Regions from separate parts of the Shewanella sp. SR43-8 genome, predicted to be linked through region 1. Evidence: predicted binding sites of a transcription regulator. Region 1 holds the regulator's gene; each other region holds the start of a gene.
What was found. The regulator LexA, encoded in region 1, represses DNA repair genes until DNA is damaged. The targets are predictions, from matches to a motif close to TACTGTATNNNNATACAGTA.

Region 2: the regulator LexA is predicted to act here: its motif matches at 1,267-1,286, upstream of H5114_RS11295 (LexA family transcriptional regulator).
Region 3: the regulator LexA is predicted to act here: its motif matches at 1,303-1,322, upstream of H5114_RS09290 (YebG family protein).
Region 4: the regulator LexA is predicted to act here: its motif matches at 1,207-1,226, upstream of recA (recombinase RecA).

The regions. Positions count from the first base shown of each region.
Region 1 is NZ_JACJDX010000008.1:93,392-95,601, reverse strand. Features, by position in the region: gene plsB (glycerol-3-phosphate 1-O-acyltransferase PlsB) at 1-394, opposite strand, end outside; gene lexA (transcriptional repressor LexA) at 659-1,273, shown strand; gene H5114_RS11785 (cell division inhibitor SulA) at 1,270-1,776, shown strand; gene coxB (cytochrome c oxidase subunit II) at 2,172-2,210, shown strand, end outside.
Region 2 is NZ_JACJDX010000007.1:277,254-279,463, forward strand. Features, by position in the region: gene H5114_RS11290 (Y-family DNA polymerase) at 1-819, opposite strand, end outside; gene H5114_RS11295 (LexA family transcriptional regulator) at 826-1,239, opposite strand; gene H5114_RS11300 (ABC transporter permease) at 1,543-2,210, shown strand, end outside.
Region 3 is NZ_JACJDX010000006.1:106,451-108,660, reverse strand. Features, by position in the region: gene proQ (RNA chaperone ProQ) at 1-217, opposite strand, end outside; gene H5114_RS09295 (GAF domain-containing protein) at 494-952, opposite strand; gene H5114_RS09290 (YebG family protein) at 998-1,291, opposite strand; gene H5114_RS09285 (paraquat-inducible protein A) at 1,505-2,131, shown strand; gene H5114_RS09280 (paraquat-inducible protein A) at 2,124-2,210, shown strand, end outside.
Region 4 is NZ_JACJDX010000001.1:378,379-380,588, forward strand. Features, by position in the region: gene recA (recombinase RecA) at 49-1,113, opposite strand; gene mutS (DNA mismatch repair protein MutS) at 1,399-2,210, shown strand, end outside.

The DNA.
Region 1 (2,210 bases):
TACGTCCCCAATAAAGACAAACTGGCACTAATTGAATATCAAGGTCAGCATTCTCACTATGAAGCGATAATAAACGGGTAAAATAATTAAGGAACTTCTCACCACTTTCACGTTTACCAAATAGAGGTTTACGCCCCTCTAAACACACCACTCGAGGCACTCTTAAACCATCAAGCTGTAACGGCTCATAAGGACTTGGCATACCAAATCCTTCAGTGATTTCGCTCAAGGCGGCAATATCACTAATAGATTCCGTTTTCATCAAATAAACCAAGGGCTTGGTCGGATCTATATTGAGGTCATCAAACGGATCATGGGGCACCACAATGGTCTGTACCATCCATTTCTGAACCCATTTTAATGCTTGTAAAAATATTGAATCTGGTTTTGACATGGTTATTTTCGCAACATAAGCCATTGTAATATTGTCGTATAGGATACCAGAAACCACCCTGCTTACACTATCTGGCCGACTTATCTTTACGTGTAAGCTCTCACTTTAAGACATAGTGCAAGATAAAACATATATAATAACTAATAAAAACATTTATTTAAGTTACAAAAAGCCAATAAAACACAAAAAATAGTTGGTTAATACTTGCACGAACACAAACACTGTATATAATGACAGTCACTGTATAAAAAGACAGGAATCATCATGAGACCGTTAACGCCGCGCCAAGCAGAAATATTAGACTTAATTAAAAACAATATCGCCGAAACAGGTATGCCACCCACTCGTGCTGAAATTGCGAAACGTCTTGGCTTTAAAAGTGCTAATGCTGCCGAAGAGCATTTAAAAGCATTAGCCAAAAAAGGCTTTATCGAGATCATGCCTGGAACCTCTCGAGGTATTCGCTTACCTCATGAAGAACAGATTGAAACCGGTTTGCCTCTGATTGGACAAGTTGCAGCTGGTGAGCCTATTTTGGCTCAAGAACACGTTGAACAGTATTATCAAGTCGACCCGAGCATGTTTAAACCTGCCGCAGACTTTCTGTTGCGCGTTCGTGGTGACAGCATGAAGAACATCGGTATTTTAGAAGGCGATTTACTCGCGGTTCATAAAATGCAACAAGCACGTAATGGCCAAGTTGTAGTAGCGCGTGTTGATGATGACGTCACCGTAAAACGATTTGAACAAAAAGGTAATGTGATTTATCTGCACGCAGAAAATGACGATTACACCCCGATTAAAGTTGATTTAAGTTGCCAAAGCCTAACCATCGAAGGGCTTGCCGTTGGCGTTATCCGTAATGGAGATTGGTTATGAACAAACTAATGGGCATCGCGCCACGTCACCCAGGCTTATGGGTAGATTTAGCTGAAACAGAATTGCATGGCAACCAAACCATTCGCACATTACAAACAGTCACCCAAGGTGAAGCTGAGTTGAGCCAGTTGTGTAGTCAACTCGCCACATTGAGCCAACAAGGTCGATGGATTGTGTTAATTAGCCCACCACACATTGGCTATAAACATATGCTGGCAAATGCTGGCGTGAGAATGGACCGTATTTTACTGGTGCACACTAAAGACGAAGTCGAAACCTTATGGGCGATGGAAAAAGCGCTTACCAGTGGAACATCAAGTGCTGTCGTCACTTGGACAAGCTCACTTGACGCTCGTGATAGTCGTCGATTAGAAATTGTGGCTAAAAGTGCACGGGCTTTAGGTGTGGTAATTGAGGATGTGAATGCTCACTTACCTCACAAACATCAACTTGTTAGCCCTACATTAATAAATGGAACAAGTAATTTTTGCTCATTTCACTAAGCATTAACCCTTACTTACCAAGCCCTGTATTGAATTCAGGGCTTTTTTTCATCTTTTTTCAGTCAATTAGCCAACAAAGTGATCTTGATCAATGTTTAATCTACAGCTAATGTTGTTCCCAAGGATGAAATATTATTCATCTTTAATTGGACGTGAATGACAGTGATTAAGATTACTTTCAGACAAATGAGCCAACTCAATATTGATAAGTTCTGTAGTAGGTACAAGCGTGGTGCACCGCTAATAATAAAACCGTAAACAACCTGTTTACTGCCACCAAGGTACTTTGAGGTCATCAAACTTTTTTCGGGAACCGAAAAGTTTGCATAGAGCAGAGAATTACTGTGTGACTTTTCTTTGTAATTGCTATTTGCAATGAACAGAGGAGCAGTCTTGTGAAGCAATGGTGGTATTGTTTACTGGTGGTGTTTATA
Region 2 (2,210 bases), on a different contig from region 1:
GATAGCGATATGTTTACTCAATGCCTGTAATAGCAATTCATAGTCAGTGATGCGCTCACCAACACTACGAGTCGAGAAAATTTGTTTTTTATCTGCCCTTGCCTCATCCCATTGTTTACAGACTTGACCATTCAGTTCACGAACCGTTCGCTCTATTTCAATACTAAATTGTTTTCTCGCAAGGCTCGGTGGCATACAGGCAAGATCATATGCGCTGCGAATATTCATTACTTCAAGTTTTTTACTTATGCGCCTACCAATGCCCCATACATCACCGACCGCAAGCTGACGCAAAATGTCAGTGCGTTGCTGCAATGTCTCAATTACGCAAACACCTTGGTACCCTGGAATTTTTTTAGCGGCATGATTGGCTATCTTGGCTAAGGTCAAGGTGTCACCCATACCGACACAGACGGGTAAACGCGCTTCTTTCCAAACCGTACGACGGATTAACTGACCATGAGTATGCAGGCATTTAATCGCGGGGTAACTGTGTTTAAACGACAGGAAACATTCATCGATGGAGTACACATGCTGATCGGGCGCAAAGCGACCTATTATCGCCATCATTTTTGCTGATAAATCGGCATAGAGCTCATAGTTAGATGAACACACAATCACATTACGCTCGGCACATAGCGCTTTAACTTGAAAATAGGGTAGAAATTTTTGTATGCCCGCTTCTTTTGCTTGTCGATTAGCAGCCACAATACAACCGTCGTTATTGCTCAGTACAATAATTGGCTTACCACGCCAATCAGGGCGAAATACCTGTTCAGCACTGCAATAAAAAGCATTGGCATCAACTAAGGCAAACATTGTTGCTTACCCTTGGTGGCTAACAAACATGGGGCTTTGGCGATGACAACGAATTGAGCGGATCACCACACCTTCAATACTAAAGTCATCATAATCGCAAATAGTTACTGGTAAATGTTGCTCATGAGATGACACTAGCATTCGCCGTTGCAGATCGAGAATTTTACACACAAATTCACCATTAAAATTAGCCACAATCACGTCGCCACTTTTAGCCGTTTCATGACGATCGACAATCAGTAAGTCGCCATCGAATATCCCAACACCTTGCATTGACTCCCCTTGGGCTAAGCCGATAAAAGTCGAACTTGGATGTTGCACTAACATCTCATCAAGACTGAGGCCTAATTGAAGATACTCAGCAGCAGGGCTTTCAAAACCGGTAATGCCAGCACTGGCGACAATGGGAATAAAGCGCATACGCTAACCTCGTACATTTATACTAGACACTGTATAAAAACACAGTACCATTTATAGGATACATAGTAGCGCTAAATTTTGTCTGTGCAAGTTTATTTATGTTAAACCGCGATATGCAGGCGGCATATTTAGCCATTGAAGGTTGTTATTAGCCAGCTAGATAGCGTTATCAGTTTAATAGTTAATGAATTTATTTGTTCAAGGTCAAAATACAATCTGAGCGATTGGTCTACACTTGTGATCAGTACAACAATGAATTTGATGCAAATATACACTTGATTGCTACTTTTTTTGGGGTCTAGTATGACACTCGCCACATTTGATATCGACATGCACGATGACAACTGCGACCTGAGTCTTGCAGGTGATTGGCAATTAGGCCAAGCACCACTAGGTGCCGATATTTGTGCCGCCCTTCCCGCAACTTGCCATACTGTCAGATTAGTGACGACTGAATTATCTCAGTGGGATTCAAGCCTTGCCATTGCCTTATTACAATTATCCCGCTGGTGTGAACAACAAAAAATAGCCCTCAATATTCAAGATACCCCACAAGGATTACAACAATTACTGCAGCTAGCTACCGATGTGCCTGTGTATCAAACGGCGAATGATGGTGTCATTGGTGGCATGTGGGTCACGCTTCGTAAAGGCATGATTGTACAAGGCTTACAGGTGCACGATGGCTTAGTGTTTGTCGGGGAAAGCACGTTGGCATTAGGGCGTTGGTTAAGAGGTAAAGCCAGTACTCGGCGCAGTGATATCGTATTTTTTATTGAACAAGCAGGGCCTAAAGGACTGGCGATTGTCACTTTGATTAGTCTGCTAGTGGGAATGATTTTAGCCTATTTAGGTTCAGTGCAGCTGCGTCAGTTAGGTGCTCAGGTGTATGTCGCTAACTTAGTGGCGATTGGAATGGTACGCGAAATGGGCGCCCTGATGACAGGCGTTATTATGGCTGGCAGAACGGG
Region 3 (2,210 bases), on a different contig from region 1:
CTTTCAAATAGCGCCAGCTGCTGGTGTAACGACGAAGCGCTACACGTAGTTGTGTTTTACTGACTTTAGAATCATCAGCTAACCGTTCAGCCAAATCTTGAAACAGACCAATTTTTAATGGCTTAGTTTCACCTTCTGCAATAAAGCATAAAGGAAAGGTTTCATATAAATACGCTAAAATTGCGTTGGTGTCGGTCAACTTGTCTGTTGATTCCATTTTTACTTCCACGTTAATAAAGGGACTGATTATGCGGCAGAAATTTGCCATGCAGTCGTTCATCTTTCGTTAAACCTTACCGTTAAGGCTCAACGTACAAAATATCACTATCCGCCAGTTTGCTAAAGTCATTGAAACAAACCTTAACAATTTAACCAAACTTACTCTCAGCTTAATCATCGCTCATCAGTAAATCCAGCACAAATGCGTTTAGCGGCATATTATAAAGCCCGCGACAGCGAATGCGACCATGATTTAATCTATTTTGTTCGCTATTTAACCAAATAGGCAAGTTTCGAAACTTTTTACCATGTTTTCTAAGCCAATTTGATCATCTTGATCGAAACGATTGAGTAATGGACTGTCAATATCTAACACTGCCACCACTTCATTGCCCTGCCTTACAGGAATGACTATTTCGGAATTACTCGCAGAATCGCATGCTATATGACCATCAAATTGATGCACGTCGGCGATGCGTTGGGTGATATTTTCTGCAGCAGCGGTGCCACAAACACCTTTGCCCATATCAATTCGAGTGCACGCAACTTTACCTTGGAAAGGACCAAGGACGAGCTGTTCACCACGCTTGATGTAAAAACCAGCCCAGTTGAGATCCTCAAGGTTGTCATTTAACAACGCTGAAAAATTTGCCATTGCCGCAATCAAATCATCTTCGCCTTCAAGTAACGCTTGAGCTTGACGATTTAATGTTTGGTAAAATTCGGTTTTCATTTCCATTCCTTAAGCTGGTATCTACTTCAAAAGTTTGAAATACGGCTATTCTGCAGCGGTATTTTTAGCCGTAGTCTTTTTGGTTTTAACTGCAGGAGCGTTTTTAACCTGTACTACGCCTTTTAGCAAGTTAGAAAGCTCATCTTTATTGTTTGCGAGATAAAATGCCAACTGTTCGCACTTATTTTCATCGAGTCCAAGATCTGCCTTTATAAGAAAAGGCACTAGGTTATCGGAAATATCGAGCATCTTATCGTAGGCATCAGCCTCTTTTTTCGATATAAATGTCATCTTTTCCACCCCTTCTCTGACCACGACAAATTGGGTTATCACTGCCATGATGTAATCCTCACTGTTTTTATATACAGTGCATAGAATCTCACATAGTTAACTTATGATGCAAGTGTTCTGATTATTCTGATATTATCAAATACACATTAATGAGTTTCTTTTAACAAATGACACATTTATTTGCCAATATGAGGCAAAGTTGAGAGGTTTACCTCTTAGCTACCCGATAATGATTTTCACTATGGATTAGATTAATTTTTCATGAATGAATTTGATGATCATGATTCTATAATATTATGCCGATCATGTGATTTGGCAGTGAGAAAACGAGCGTTACCCTCTAGTTCTCGCGCTATTTGTCCGCGTTGTCATACTGTTCTCTATGATTCACCGTACTGCTCTATCAATGGTATGTTGGCGCTATGCGTTGCCGCGTTAATTATTTTCATTCCCGCTAATTTGTTACCAGTACTCGAAATTCACTTTCTTGGCAGTGTCAGAACCACGACCGTAATGCAGGCTGCTATGACGGTTTGGGCCGAAGGATATTGGGTCGTAGGCTTAGCGGTAATGGTTGCGGCTGTTATCGCCCCTGGATTATTAATATTGTCGATACTGGCGCAAGTTGTTATTGTCAAATTAGAATTGCACAGCTCATTTTGGCAAAGAACTTATACGACATTGCTAAAAAATCATGGTTTGATATCACAAATGACCATGCTAGAAATTTATGTCATCAGCTTCTTGGTATCTGCATTCCAACTATCTGATTTTTCTGATGTCTATTTTGGTATGGGGACATTCAGTTTTACCATGCTGTTTGTCATCATTCTTTTTTTACAACGTGAATATAAACTTGAGCACATGTGGAGTTATGTTGATGCCTAAAACTCCAATGAATCCCGCTAATGAGCTATCCTCAGCAAGTGAAGAGCCTCATGTAAATATTAACCAGGAAGCCCCAAAA
Region 4 (2,210 bases), on a different contig from region 1:
TTTTCGCGGCGCGCAGAAGCGCTACCGCGATAAATATGACTGGCTAATTTAGAATACTTCACCTGTTTCAAGGTCAATATTCTCATCACTTTCAGTGGTTGAGTCTGATGAGTTAGCCCCACCATTCAATAACATGCCACGAAGAGTGATATTAATTTCATCGGCAATAGCTGGATTTTCAGTCAAAAATTTACCAGCATTGGCACGGCCTTGACCAATTTTTTCGCCTTTGTAGCTGTACCAAGCACCGGCTTTATCAACCAGCTTGTGTGCAACACCTAAGTCAACTAGTTCGCCGGTACGGTTAATACCTTGTCCATAAAGGATCTGGAATTCAGCTTGCTTAAATGGAGCTGCAATCTTATTTTTAACCACTTTAACGCGAGTTTCATTACCGATGACTTCATCGCCATCTTTAATCGCACCGGTACGACGAATATCTAAACGAACAGATGCGTAGAATTTAAGTGCATTACCACCTGTGGTCGTTTCAGGGCTACCAAACATTACACCAATTTTCATACGAATTTGGTTAATAAAAATAAGCAGTGTGTTTGATTGCTTAAGGTTACCCGCAAGTTTGCGCATCGCTTGGCTCATCATACGCGCAGCAAGGCCCATATGCGAATCACCAATTTCACCTTCAATTTCTGCTTTTGGTGTTAATGCTGCAACAGAATCGACAACGATTACGTCTACCGCACCTGAACGCGTTAACGCATCACAAATTTCTAGTGCTTGTTCGCCTGTATCTGGCTGTGAACAAAGTAAGTTATCAATATCTACGCCTAGCTTTTTGGCATAAATTGGGTCAAGAGCATGTTCAGCATCAATAAACGCACAGGTTTTACCTTCGCGTTGCGCTGCGGCAATCACTTCAAGAGTTAATGTGGTTTTACCTGATGACTCTGGGCCGTAAATCTCAACGATACGTCCCATTGGTAAACCACCCGCACCAAGTGCGATGTCCAATGAAAGCGAACCGGTAGAGATAGTTTCAACATCCATTGTGCGATCTTCGCCCAACTTCATAATTGAGCCTTTACCAAATTGCTTTTCAATTTGGCTTAATACGGCGGCTAGCGCTTTCTCTTTGTTTGGATCAACCTTCATTATAAAACCCTCTTAAGGCATTCAATACGTTTAGTAAAATGCTATTTTGACTTAGGTGAAATGATGTAAACCATTTCATTATGTTCATCAGTATACTGTATAGTCATACAGTATCAAGTGCTGAGGGCAATTTTTTTTAAACCTTAGTGAATTGCCTTTTTACATCAATATTTTATCTCCATATACTTTTTTGTTTGAATCTATTTATACCCTAGGGGCAAATATTGTTAAGATTAACCTCATAAGATTTACGTCCTAAGATTGATTAATAGTGAAGTGTTCATAATGACAGTGATTGATACCAGCGATTTAGAAAAACACACCCCGATGATGCGTCAGTATTTAGGCTTAAAAGCGGCCCATCCTGATATGTTATTGTTTTACCGAATGGGTGATTTTTATGAGTTGTTTTACGATGATGCTAAGCGCGCTTCTGAAATGCTGGGGATTTCACTTACTGCTCGCGGAAAAAGCGGCGGCGATCCTATCCCAATGGCTGGAATCCCCTATCATGCTGTGGAAGGCTATTTAGCTAAACTAGTCAATATTGGCCAGTCTGTAGCCATTTGTGAGCAAATTGGTGATCCTGCGACATCAAAAGGCCCAGTTGAGCGTCAAGTCGTACGCATTGTGACTCCTGGTACCTTAACGGATGAGGCTTTACTTCAAGAAAAACACGACAATTTACTGGCGGCGCTTTATCAAGGTAAAAACGGTTTTGGATACGCTACCTTAGATATTTCATCAGGTCGTTTTGTGGTTGCTGAATTACCCACTCGTGAAGCACTAGAAGCTGAATTACAACGTACTAATCCTGCCGAGTTGCTCTACAGTGAAGATTTTACTGACATGTTATTAATCAATAATATGAAAGGTATTCGTCGCCGTCCAGAGTGGGAATTTGATTATGATACTTGCGTAAATTTACTGCTTGGTCAATTTGGTACCAAAGATTTACATGGCTTTGGTATTAGTGATGCACGCTTGGCATTACAAGCTGCAGGTTGTTTAATGCAGTATGTCAAAGATACGCAAAAGATGGCACTGCCACATATTAATTCGATTGTGCGTTTTAACCAATCTGAATCCATTATTTT